Regions from separate parts of the Pseudomonas sp. CCI3.1 genome, predicted to be linked through region 1. Evidence: riboswitches for the same ligand, from Rfam matches in the RefSeq annotation. Region 1 holds a riboswitch; each other region holds the start of a gene.
What was found. Region 1 has a riboswitch for cobalamin ahead of RGV06_RS01580 (ABC transporter substrate-binding protein). Riboswitches for the same ligand answer to the same signal wherever they lie in the genome.
Positions count from the first base shown of each region.

Region 2: linked by a shared signal. The riboswitch ahead of RGV06_RS00890 (CbtB domain-containing protein) and the one ahead of RGV06_RS01580 (ABC transporter substrate-binding protein) in region 1 are both predicted to bind cobalamin.
Region 3: linked by a shared signal. The riboswitch ahead of cobO (cob(I)yrinic acid a,c-diamide adenosyltransferase) and the one ahead of RGV06_RS01580 (ABC transporter substrate-binding protein) in region 1 are both predicted to bind cobalamin.

Region 1 covers NZ_JAVIWO010000001.1:390,459-394,699, reverse strand. Annotated here, with positions in the region: gene RGV06_RS01585 (DUF1624 domain-containing protein) at 1-926, shown strand, start outside; cobalamin riboswitch at 960-1,160, shown strand; gene RGV06_RS01580 (ABC transporter substrate-binding protein) at 1,279-2,292, shown strand; gene RGV06_RS01575 (FecCD family ABC transporter permease) at 2,301-3,305, shown strand; gene RGV06_RS01570 (ABC transporter ATP-binding protein) at 3,302-4,078, shown strand; gene RGV06_RS01565 (pseudoazurin) at 4,101-4,241, shown strand, end outside.
Region 2 covers NZ_JAVIWO010000001.1:219,022-223,262, forward strand. Annotated here, with positions in the region: gene cobM (precorrin-4 C(11)-methyltransferase) at 1-291, opposite strand, end outside; gene RGV06_RS00880 (cobalamin biosynthesis protein) at 356-781, opposite strand; gene RGV06_RS00885 (CbtA family protein) at 778-1,479, opposite strand; gene RGV06_RS00890 (CbtB domain-containing protein) at 1,491-1,679, opposite strand; cobalamin riboswitch at 1,774-1,986, opposite strand; gene RGV06_RS00895 (response regulator) at 2,123-2,485, opposite strand; gene RGV06_RS00900 (response regulator) at 2,662-4,241, shown strand, end outside.
Region 3 covers NZ_JAVIWO010000001.1:4,418,176-4,422,416, forward strand. Annotated here, with positions in the region: gene RGV06_RS20250 (C40 family peptidase) at 1-449, shown strand, start outside; gene RGV06_RS20255 (C40 family peptidase) at 595-1,134, shown strand; gene RGV06_RS20260 (PQQ-dependent sugar dehydrogenase) at 1,246-2,565, opposite strand; cobalamin riboswitch at 2,693-2,938, shown strand; gene cobO (cob(I)yrinic acid a,c-diamide adenosyltransferase) at 3,020-3,631, shown strand; gene RGV06_RS20270 (cobyrinate a,c-diamide synthase) at 3,642-4,241, shown strand, end outside.

The DNA of each region.
Region 1 (4,241 bases):
TGTACGGCGAAAAGTATCAGGGCAAGCGTGATGTATCGGCGTTTCTATTCAAACGCGGGCTGTTTCTGGTGGTGCTGGAGTTCACCCTGGTCAACTTCGCCTGGACCTTCCAGTTACCGCCCTCGGTGATTTACATGCAGGTGATCTGGGCCATTGGCGTGAGCATGATTGCCCTTGCGGCACTGGTCTGGTTGCCCCGTCCGATGCTGCTGGTACTGGGTCTGGTGATTATCGCCGGACATAATCTGCTCGATACCTTGCACTTCCCCGTGGATTCGATGATGCACGTGCCCTGGGCGATTTTGCATGACCGGGGCTGGATAGAGTTCTCGGACAGCTTGCGTCTGCGCACTTCTTACCCGGTGCTGCCATGGATCGGTGTTATTGCGCTGGGCTACTGCATGGGTCCCTGGTTTGCTCGCTCAGCCTCGGCTGCCGCACGCCAGCGTTATCTGTTGCTTGCAGGTACGGGGGCCCTGCTGGGCTTTGTGGTTCTGCGTTTTCTCAATGGTTATGGTGAAGCGCCTTGGGTGAGTCATGACCATGCTACACAGAGCCTGATGAGTTTTTTCAACATCACCAAATACCCGCCTTCGCTGCTGTTTCTGGCCTTGACCCTGGGAGTTGGCCTGTTACTGCTACTGGGCTTTGAGCGGGCCCGTCAACGCACGTGGATCACCACCCTGGCAGTGTTTGGCGCTGCACCGATGTTCTTTTATCTGCTGCACCTATACGTGCTCAAAGTGCTGTATGTAATGAGCGTGGCCCTGTTCGGCCAGAATCAGGGCAGCTACTTCGGTTTCGACAGTATCGCTGCGGTATGGCTGACGGCAGTACTGCTGGCCACATCGCTCTATTTGCCGGTGCGCTGGTTTGCTGCTTTGAAGGCGCGTCGCAGAGATATTGCCTGGCTCAAGTATTTCTGAATCTGACGCCAATTCCATCTGACAAACAAGATCGACTATCATCCCGCCGCCGGTCCCCCCTAACGGGGGGTTAAAAGGGAATCCGAAGTGCCTGTAGTGCACCAAACGGAACTGCCCCCGCAACTGTAGATGACGAGCCTGCTCCGTGTTCGCCACTGGGATAACCCCCCGGGAAGGCTGGAGCCAGGCGATGACCCATCAGTCAGGAGACCTGCCGGCAAAGTCCAAAAACTAACCGGCGGGGTGTCCGGGGAAGGCATCCTTGCTCTCGTGCTCTTGCGCCATCAGCGCTCGGTGATGTGTTCCCGGCTGTACACCTGCGTTTTGTGTACGATCAAATGGAGATTGCATCATGCTGTTGCACCGCGCTGTTACTCTTCTTGCCACCCTCGCCTTGCCTGCATTGGCCCTCGCAGCCCCTACCCAATACCCACTGACGATCGAAAACTGCGGCAGCCCGCTGACCTTTCAGCACGCGCCCATTCGCGCCGTAACCATCGGCCAGGCCGGCACCGAAATGTTCTATGCATTGGGCCTGGGCGACAAGCTGGCGGGCACATCGCTGTGGTTCAACGACGTACCCGCCCGGTACAAGGCACAGAACGACAAGGTCGAACGGCTTGCCGACAACGACCCCAGCTTTGAGTCGGTGATTGGCAAACGTCCCGAGCTGGTGGCCGTGCAACTGGAATGGATGGTTGGTCCGCAAGGCGTGGTGGGCACCCGCGAGCAGTTTCATGAACTGAAAATACCCACCTACCTGATGCCGTCCGACTGTGAGGGCAAGGACAACCTGGTAGGCGCAGACGGCACTCGCTTGCAGGCATTCAGCATTGAAAGTGTTTACAGGAGCATCAGCCAGTTGGCTGAGGTCTTCGATGTGCAGCAACGTGGCGAAGCGCTTAATACCCAGCTCAAGGCCAGCCTTGAGGCATCCACCGATTCGCTCAAGGGCAAAGACCTGAGCCACGCCAGCGCGCTGTTCTGGTTCTCCAGTGCCGACCTGGATATCGACCCGTATGTTGCGGGTCGCAAAGGTATCCCCGACTTCATGCTCAATACCCTGGGCATACGTAATGTGGTTGAGTCCGATGAAGAATGGCCAACCGTTGGTTGGGAAACCCTGGCCAAGGCCAACCCGACGTTCCTGATCATCGCACGCATGGATCGCCGTCGTTTCCCGGCCGATGACGTTGAGAAAAAACTCGAGTTCCTGCGCACCGATCCTGTGACACGCAACATGGATGCAGTCAAAAACAACCGCATCATCATGCTCGATGCCCATGCCATGCAGGCCAGCCTGCGCATGTTCGACGGGCTCGAAACACTCGCCACAGCCATCAATACCTACGACCTGCCCAAATGAGTGCAAGGCTGATGCTCACACTGCTGGCCTGTGTGGCGTTGCTGTTGGCAGTGCTTGCCGGAGTGGCCATCGGTGAGACCCCGATCGCACCCGGCGTGGTGCTGCAGGTGCTGGCCAACAAGCTGTGGGCCGCCGGGTACGTGCTCGATCCGATCGACGAAGGCATTGTCTGGAACTATCGCCTGACCCGTGCGCTGGTGGCTGCGGCGTGCGGTGCGGGGCTGGCGACTTGCGGGGTGGTGTTGCAGTCGTTGCTGCGTAACCCACTGGCCGACCCCTACTTGCTGGGCATTTCTGCCGGAGCCTCGACCGGGGCCGTGCTGGTGGCGGTACTGGGCCTGGGTGCCGGAGCCGTTTCCTTGTCTGCCGGAGCCTTTGCCGGAGCCATTGCCGCCTTTGCACTGGTTATTCTGCTGGCCCGTATCAGCGGGCCAACCGGTGCCAGTGCCCAGATCATTCTGGCGGGGATAGCCGGTTCACAGCTGTTCAACGCCATTACCGCCTTTTTGATCACAAAATCTGCCAGCTCCGAACAGGCCCGAGGGATCATGTTCTGGCTGTTGGGCAACCTCAGTGGCGTGCGCTGGTCCTCGGTCGTGCTGGCGGTACCGGTGGCACTGCTCGGTCTGGTGGTGTGCATCTGGCACAGGCGTGCGCTGGATGCGTTCACCTTTGGTGCAGACTCTGCAGCGTCTCTGGGCATACCGGTGCGCCGGGTGCAATTGCTGCTCATCAGCTGTGCGGCCCTGGTGACGGCGGTGATGGTATCGATTGTCGGCTCCATCGGTTTTGTCGGGCTGGTCATCCCCCATGCCGTTCGCTTGCTGTCTGGCACCGGCCATGGGCGCCTGGTCCCCGTCAGCGCACTGGGTGGTGCATTGTTTCTGATCGCGGCCGATATTCTTTCCCGCACCCTGATCAAGGGCCAGGTGATCCCCGTAGGTGTGGTTACCGCGCTGATCGGGGCTCCGGTTTTTGCGCTGATTCTGATCAGCCGGAGAAATGCCCGATGAGTGATGCTCTCCCTGTATTGAGTTGCAGCAACCTGAGTTACTGCGTGGGTGATGCTCAACTGTTGCAAGGCATCGACTTGAGCGTGCAGCACGGCGAAACCCTGGGCATTGTCGGGCCCAACGGCTCGGGTAAATCCACGCTGCTCAAACTGCTGGCCAATGTGCGAGTCCCCAGCATGGGCGAAGCCTTTATCCACGGGCAATCACTCAGAAAAATGAACCAACGCACCATTGCGCAAAAACTGGCGGTGGTTGAACAGCATGCTGATACCCATGATGCCATTGGCGTATTCGATGCTGTGGCCCTGGGCCGTACCCCCTGGCTGTCAGCATTGAGCCCGTGGACTGCCCACGACACGACCATCGTCGAGCAGGCCTTGAGCGATGTGGATGCGGCACACCTGCGCAGTCGCACTTGGAGAAGCCTCTCGGGAGGTGAGCGCCAGCGTGTTCACATCGCACGAGCCCTGGCCCAGCGCCCGCAGATCCTGTTGCTGGACGAGCCCACCAATCACCTTGATATCCAGCACCAGCTGGCGATTCTAAAAATGGTCAGCGCACTGCCCGTGACGACCCTGATCGCGTTGCACGATCTCAACCAGGCCTTGAACTGTGATCGACTGGCGATCCTTGAACGTGGCCGCTTGGTAGCCTTGGGCAGACCTTCGGAAGTCCTGACCCCGCAACGCCTTCACGCCACATTCGGCGTCCAGGCCCATTATTTGATCGACCCTTTTGACGGCGCGCAAATTTTACGAATGCGCCCCTTTTGAACCTTTTAATTGAGAGCCACCCATGCGTAACTCTTCCATTGCCCTGCTGCTGACTACTGCCCTGCTTTGCTCATCGGCATTGGCGCAGACCCACGAAGTAAAAATGCTCACCCGCAGCGCCACTGCCGGCATGGTCTATGAGCCGGATTACCTGCAGATTGCG
Region 2 (4,241 bases), 170 kb from region 1:
GCGCAGGCAGCGGATCTGTTCGCCTATGGCCCCATACAGGCTGGGGTCGCCGGAGTGTACGCGGGCGACGTCCTGACCTTTGGCATCGGCGGCCTTGATCAGCGTGATGATTTGCTCAAGGTGCAACGGCGCACTGTTGATCACCTGCTCGGCCTGATGGCCTTGCAGTACCGCTTCGGGGACCAGTGAGCCGGCGTAAATGATCACCGGGCAACTGCGTATCAGGCGCTGGCCCTTGACGGTAATCAGCTCAGGATCGCCGGGTCCGGCGCCGATGAAATAAACAGTCATGGCAGTCTCTTGAAAGGGTCGAGATAGAGCTGTTCTTGAACAACGCTCATAGTGAGGCGGGTGATTATCGCGGGTTTTGCTCAAAAGAGGCCAACGCAAAGGTCGCCCCGGGTGATTTTTGTCGCGTAATCCGCAGGGTCGCGGGTGCGCCTGCGAGCTGCTCGGCCAGGGCCAGTGCGGCACTTTCGGCAACGCCGAAACAACCGGTGTGCTCAAACGCAATGTTGGAGCGATGACTCAGCTGTGACGCGTACGGGGCAAGCTGTTCAGCATTGAAGACCTCAAACCCCAGGTTCAGTTGGGCTGCCAGTTGCAGCAGCGAGGGTTCCTGGCGCTTGAGATCGATACTGGCCAAGCCACTGACCGCGCTCAGTGCGATCCCGGCCTGAGCCAGGGAGCTTTCGATCAAACTCAAAAGCTGCGCAACGCTGCATCCCTGGCGGCAGCCCAGACCCATCACCAGGATTGGCACTGTGCCCGTTGCCGTCATGCCGAGTACTGGCCTTCAGACTTGCGGCGAAACAGCCAGGCGCTAATCACGCCCAGTGCCAGCCAAAAAGCGAAGTTGGTCAGCTGCGAGGCAATCTTGAACTGAGATTCCAGTGCTTCAGGAGCCAGGCTTGAGTGCACCAGTGGCTGCGGCGCCCCAAAAATATGCGGTACCACCAGAATCGCCACGCCCAGCACTTTCAGCGCCCAATGCTTGCCAAAGACCAGCAATGCGATTGCCACTGCGGTCGAGGCTGCGGTGCTGACCCACCAGAGTTGGCGTTGCAGCAAGTCGGCCGCTGCAGTGCCCGGCAGCTCGGGCGGCAGGCCCAGGGTTGGGGCCAGGCAGAACACCGCATAACCGGCAAGCCCCCAGAGCAGACCCTGGGACGTGCGGGTCGGGGCACGCAAGGTGTAAAGACCCGCCAGCATCAAGGCAAAACCGACAGCCACCACCAGATTGCCGCCAGTGGTGGACAGCACGCGCTGCCAGCCATCTTCCGGCTCCCAGGCCTCGGCGTCGTGTTCATGGGCAGGCATGGCCATGTCGGCATGCTCGTGCACTTCTGTGGCGGCAGGTTTTTCATAGGTTTCGGCCTGCAAAATCAGCGGGGAAACCCACAGGCTTTGCATCAAGGTCAGCAGCAGGGCGGCCAGCAAGCCGGTGAAGCCTGCGGTTTGAGCGATACGCTTAATCATGGCAGGCAGTCTCAATGGCACGGGAAGGCGGAGCTGTGACGGGTGTCATGGGCCGCATTGTGGACCGCATCGATATGCGAGAACCCGGCGAAGTAGACAAGAAAGGCTCCCAGCACCGCAGCGCCGACAGCAGCCACAATGCGTTGGCTTTGAGTGGCAGTGGTAGCAGCGGAATGGGTACGGCTGGTGCTAATGGACATGGCGCTTGCCTCTGGTCAGACGACGGGCAGCAAAGCGCAAGAAAACCCCACGAACGAAGCCCGCAGGGTTAAACAGCGCCCGCCCACCGCGGGTTTGTCATTCAAATAACCAGGCCGGTCTCCGGGCTTGCGAGGGGCTCAAGGGTTGAGCCTGCAAACATCTCCTTCCCATGCACACGGCACAGTGGATCTGATGTTTCTCTCGCTTACCGTTGCGGGGGCAGCGCCGGACTTGTCAGGACTGAACGCCTGACGCACCGGTTTCCCGTTTCACCCTGTGAAGGGCACCTGATACAAGATGTGTAGGAAACCACAGCCCGTTGGAAGCGTCAATTCAAGGGCGATAGATACACCTCTACTGTGGGAGCGAGCCTGCTCGCGAAAATCATTCGCTAGCAGGCTCGCTCCCACAGGGCCTTGTCCAATAAGAGAACAGCTACACGTCAGGCGGTCAGCATGCTTTTGACTTTGTCACGCAGTTGGTCAATGGAAAAAGGTTTGCCAATCACCGCCATGCCCTCTGCAACCTCAAGGGTTTCGGCATAGCCGCTGGCGAACAGGATGGGCAGTTTTTGGCGCAATTGGCGGGCCTTGCTTGCCAGCTCCCGGCCGTCCATGCCCGGTAATCCGACGTCGGTCATTAACAGGTCAATGTGCTGGGCCGCATCCTCTAGCATTTCCATGGCCTGCTCGCTGCCATCGGCCTCAAGCACGCTGAACTCCAGTTCTTGCAGCACGTCAACGATCAGCATCCGAACAATGGCGTCGTCTTCAACCACAAGGATGGTGGAGGGTGTGGCGGACATAATCATGATCTCGATAAAAATTTAAGCGTGGGTCTGGCAAGCAGCAAGGATAGCCTTGACCTGCGTTTGAGTGTGTCTGTTTGTACGAAAAAGTGCTTTATGAGGGTAAGAAAATAGAACTATTGCTCGGTAATCCGGCAAACTCCAGTTTTTTAAGACTGCTCACAGGCCTGAAAATGAACTCACCTGCATCAATTGATGAGCGAAGCTTTCGCAAGCTCCTGAGTCGCAACGTTGGCTTGCCCCTGGCGGTTGGTGTGCTCAGTGCCGCGTTATTCGTGATCATGGTCAGCTATTTGCTGTCAGTCATCAGGTGGGTTGAGCATAGCGACCGGGTTATCAGCAATGCCAACGAAGCCGTTCGGCTGACAGTCGATCTTGAAACCGGCATGCGCGGGTTCCTGATTACCGGTGATGAGCATTTTCTGGACCCCTACGCCGTGGCCAAGCCGCAAATCGGGGTCCAGTTGCAGGGGTTGCAGGAACTGGTCAGTGACAACCCGCAGCAGATCGACCGCCTGAAACGCCTTGAGGCACTGCAAAACGAGTGGAACACCTACGCGCAATCGATGGTCGATATCCGCCGCCAGGACGGTGATTACCGGTCCGCGATACAAGCTGGCCGTGGCAAGCGCCTGAGTGATGAAATTCGCAAGGAGTATGACGACTTCATCCAGATGGAGCAGCAATTGCGAGTGGCCCGCAGTGAGGAGGTCAGTCGCACCACGATCATCAGTATTGGCCTGTATCTGATTTTTGTACTGGGTCTGGGGGGCTTTTTAGCCTATATCGGTCGTCGCGATTTGCTTGAACTTTCAAAGAGTTACAACAATGCCTTCGAGTCACAAATCAAGACCGCGCAGCGCCTGGAACAACAGGCATGGTTGCGCAACGGTCAGACTGAACTGGCTGAACAGGTGTTGGGGCGTCTGACCCTCAATATGCTGGGTCACAATATCCTGCAGTTTTGTGCCCAGTACCTGGGGTCTGTAGTGGCTGCCGTGTATGTGCGTGAAGATCACGGTGACCTCAAGCGTGTAGCCAGTTATGGCTTTTCCCGCGAGCAAGAGGCTCAGGGCCAGTTGATCCACAATGGTGAAGGCATTGTCGGGCAGGCAGTGCGCCAGGATAAATTGATTCGCCTGGACGATGTGCCCGCCGATTATTTCTTCAAGGTCAGCTCCGGGCTGGGCGAAGGCAGTCCGCGCAGTGTTCTGGTGGTGCCCACCAGTGACGATGATCGAGTCAACGGGGTCATTGAGCTGGGCTTCCTGAGGCCTTTGAGCGAGCGGGACATAGAGCTGTTCGAGTTGATCGCCGACAATATCGGCATGTCGATTGAAGCGGCCCGTTATCGCCAACGTCTGCAAGAGGTATTGGCCGAAACCCAGCAGCTCAACGAGCAGCTGCAAGTGCAGCAGGAAGAACTCAAAACCGCCAACGAGGAGCTCGAAGAGCAGTCGCGCATTCTTAAAGAGTCGCAGACCAGCCTTGAGACCCAGCAGGCCGAGCTGGAGCAGACCAACGAGGAGTTGGCCGGTCAGCGAGATGCCATGGACCTCAAGAACAGCGAGCTTAATCAGGCGCAAGTGCAGCTCGAAGAGCGGGCAGAAGAGCTGCAACGATCCAGCAAGTACAAGTCCGAGTTCCTGGCCAACATGTCCCATGAGCTGCGCACACCGCTCAACAGCTCCTTGATTTTGGCCAAGCTGCTCTCCGAAAACCCGCACCAGAACCTCACTGCAGAACAGGTCAA
Region 3 (4,241 bases), 4.0 Mb from region 1:
AGTTTTCCGTCAACAGCAAGCCTTACCAATTGCCCGCCCTGGCTGACAGCATCCTTGAGCGCGGCATGTCCCTGATCGGTACGCGTTACCGTTTTGGCGGCACCTCTGAGGCAGGTTTCGATTGCAGCGGCTTTATCGGTTACCTTTTCAAGGAAGAAGCTGGCATGCAGTTGCCGCGCTCAACCCGTGAAATGATCAACGTAAAAGCACCGCTGGTCGCACGAAACAACCTTAAACCTGGTGACTTGTTGTTCTTCAGCACCAATGGTCGTGGCCGTGTCAGTCATGCCGGTATTTACCTGGGGGATGACCAGTTTATTCACTCCAGCAGCCGCCGCAGCGGTGGTGTACGGATTGATAACCTGGGTGACAGCTACTGGAGCAAGACCTTTATTGAGGCCAAGCGCGCCCTGGCGATGGCACCGGCGAGCGTAGTAGCCCGCAAGTAAAGTTAATGTCTTACTTGAAGTTTGGCTGCTAAGGGCTAGAATTCAGTCGCATTGTTAAATTCTTGAAGCCGCGAAGGTGTCCCCTCTCGCTGCTTCAGGTTTCGCGGCCAGAGTTGCCGTATCCAGAATCAGGAACATTCTGTTTATGTCGACCATGGCCCGTGTTGCCCTCTTGACCTTAGCAGCACTGCTTAGTGCTTGCGCCAGCCCCCCGCCCCCTGCCCCGGTGGTCAAAAAGCCTGTTGTGTTTGCCAACCCTTATGAAGAAACCTCGCCGGTAGCCGCCGACGTGCTGTTTCGCGCCTTGGGTCTGGTGGGCACGCCTTATCGCTGGGGTGGTAATACTCCGGATTCCGGCTTCGATTGCAGTGGTCTGATCAAGTACGTGTACAACGACGCGGCGGGCATTTCATTGCCGCGCACCACCCGCGAAATGATCGTGATGCAGGCGCAAAGTGTCGGTCAGGACAAATTGCAAACCGGTGACTTGCTGTTTTTTGCCACCAATGGCGGTTCTCAGGTCAGCCATGCCGGGATCTACGTAGGCGAAGGCCGTTTTGTGCACGCACCGGCCACAGGCGGTACGGTCAAGCTGGACAGTCTCAACAAAGCCTACTGGCAGAAAGCCTATCTGAATGCCAAGCGCGTGTTGCCGACCGAGCAGCATCTGGCGCGTCTGCCGTAAACCCGAACCTGCATCACGCTGGGTGGGAGCGGGCTTGCTCGCGATGGATACAACGCGGTGTAACTGCCACGCCGCGGTGATCCAATCGCGAGTAAGCCCGCTCCCACTGTTTCATTTGCTGGTAGGCTTTGCCGACACCCGCCAAACCTTGTTGCCGACATCATCGGCCACCAGCAAATCCCCTTGCTTATCGATGACCACGCCTACCGGCCGGCCCATGGCTTTTTCGTCCGCGTTGAGAAAACCGCTCAGTACATCAACTGGCATGCCTGTGGGCTTTCCGTCAGCAAAAGGTACAAAAATCACTTTGTAACCACTGTGCGGTTTGCGGTTCCAGGAGCCGTGCTGGCCAATGAACGCGCCTTGGGTGAAGTCGGGCAGTTTGCTGCCTTCGGCAAAACTCAGCCCCAGGGATGCAGTGTGCGGGCCGACGGCATAGTCCGGTGCAATGGCTTTGGCGACCAGTTCCGGATTTTGCGGGTTGACCCGTACATCCACGTGCTGGCCGTAATAGCTGTAGGGCCAGCCATAGAAACCACCATCCTTGACTGAGGTGATGTAATCGGGGACCAGATCGCTGCCGATTTCGTCACGTTCGTTAACTGCTGTCCAGAGTGTGCCGGTTTTGGGTTCCCAGTCCAGGCCGTTGGGGTTGCGCAGGCCAGAAGCGAAAATCCGGTGATTGCCGGTAGCGCGATCAACCTCCCAGATCGCGGCGCGGCCTTCTTCCTTGTCCATGCCGTTCTCGCCCACGTTGCTGTTGGAGCCAACGGTGACATACAGCTTGGTGCCATCAGGGCTGGCGATGACGTTTTTAGTCCAGTGATGGTTCAGCGGGCCGCCTGGCAAATCGAGGACCTTGACCGGCTTCGCCTTGATGCTGTTTTCGCCCGCCTGATAGGGGAAGCGCAGCAGCTTGTCGGCGTCGGCGACATACAGATCGTTGCCTACGAGGGTCATGCCAAAGGGGGAGTTCAGATTGTCGAGAAAAACCGTGCGAGTTTCAGCCACTCCGTCGTGGTCTGCATCGCGCAACAAGGTGATCCTGTTCGCGCTCGGCACACCGGCGCCTGCGCGGCTCATGACTTTGTCCGCGATCCAGCCCTTGATACCCTTGCTGTCATCCGGCTTGGGCGGTGCATTGGTTTCCGCGACCAGCACATCGCCGTTGGGCAATACGTAGAGCCAGCGCGGATGGTCCAGGCCTTCGGCGAAAGCGGCGACCTTCAAACCTTGGGCGGCAATCGGTGTGGAGCCCTCAGCCCAACCGACCGCCGGGGCGATATTGACGGTGGGTATAAGCGTCTTGTTCGGTTCAGGCAGCTTCGGCGACGGGCCGGTGCCATCACTCACTTGCAGGGTCGAAGTCTCGCCGCAGGCAGCCAATCCTGCCGCAAGTACGATGACAATAGCGTGCTGGCGCTTGAGCATGAAGAACTCCATTAAGTTTGGTCTTGTAGGTCATAGAGAAGCGTAGCCCCTCAAAGGTTCAGCCCGCAGCTTTGTATAAACCCTTTTGGTGCCACCTTTAATTGACGCTCCACCCCCAACCCTCTAACCTTCGCGGCTTGTTTCAGGTGCTCGGCAACGTAAGGTTGGCCGAGTGAAACAGGGAAGCCGGTGAGGGCGTGTTTGACCCACACAACCGCCATGATCCCGGCGCTGCCCCCGCAACGGTAAATGAGTCAATGCCACGCTGAGTGCCACTGTGTTTCTTCACGGGAAGGCGCGTGGTCAGGGTGTGTCCCGCAGGGGGCTAAACCGCTTATGAGCCCGGAGACCGGCCTGATCCATCCAGCATCCTCGCGGCGGGCGAGGACGTGCCGATTATTTGACTATCCCCCCGCCTCCCGTTTGCATCATTGAGCCCCAACGGAGAGCTGCCATGAACGAATCCCCCGAACGCGACGAACGTCATCAGGCGCGCATGCTGCGCAAAAAAGCCGTCATGGATGAGCGCATTGCCAGCTCGCCCAATGAGTGCGGGCTACTGCTGGTGTTGACCGGCAATGGTAAAGGCAAAAGCAGTTCCGCTTTTGGCATGCTGGCCCGGGCCATGGGCCACGGCATGCAGTGCGGCGTGGTGCAGTTCATCAAGGGACGCAACAGCACCGGCGAAGAGATCTTCTTTCGCCGCTTCCCCGAGCAGGTGCGCTACCACGTGATGGGCGAAGGCTTTACCTGGGAAACCCAGGATCGCCAACGCGATATCGCCGCTGCCGAAGCCGCGTGGGAAGTGTCCCGAGAAATGCTGCGTGACCCGTCCATCGGGCTGGTGGTACTGGATGAGCTGAACATCGCACTCAAGCATGGCTACCTGGACCTTGAGCAGATCCTCGCCGACCTGCAGGCCCGTCCTTTGATGCAGCATGTACTGGTCACCGGACGTGGCGCCAAACCTGAACTGATAGACCTGGCCGATACCGTGACCGAAATGGGTGTGGTCAAACACGCCTTTCAGGCCGGGATCAAAGCTCAGAAAGGCATCGAATTGTGAGTGTTCCAGCATGAGAGAGTCGCGTCATTGCCCGGCGGTGTTGATCGCCGCGCCGGCTTCCGGTCAGGGCAAGACCACCGTAACCGCTGCCTTGGCCCGATTGCATCGCAATCAGGGGCGCAAAGTGCGGGTGTTTAAATGTGGCCCGGATTTTCTCGACCCGATGATTCTGGAGCGTGCCAGCGGTGCGCCGGTGTATCAGGTGGATTTGTGGATGGTGGGTGCGGATGAAAGTCGCCGCCTGCTGTGGGAGGCCGCCGGTGAAGCAGACCTGATCCTGATCGAAGGCGTCATGGGGTTGTTCGACGGTACGCCGTCCAGCGCCGATCTGGCGCGGCATTTTGGCGTCCCGGTATTGGGTGTGATTGATGGCACTGCAATGGCCCAGACGTTCGGTGCCCTGGCCTTGGGACTGGCGCGCTACCAGCCGGATCTGCCGTTCGCCGGGGTGCTGGCCAACCGGGTCGGCACGGTGCGTCATGCCCAGTTGCTCGAAGGCAGCCTGACCGAAGGCTTGCGCTGGTACGGGGCGTTGTCCCGTGAGACCGGTATCGAGTTGCCGAGTCGGCATTTGGGGCTGGTGCAGGCCAGTGAGCTCAACGACCTGGAT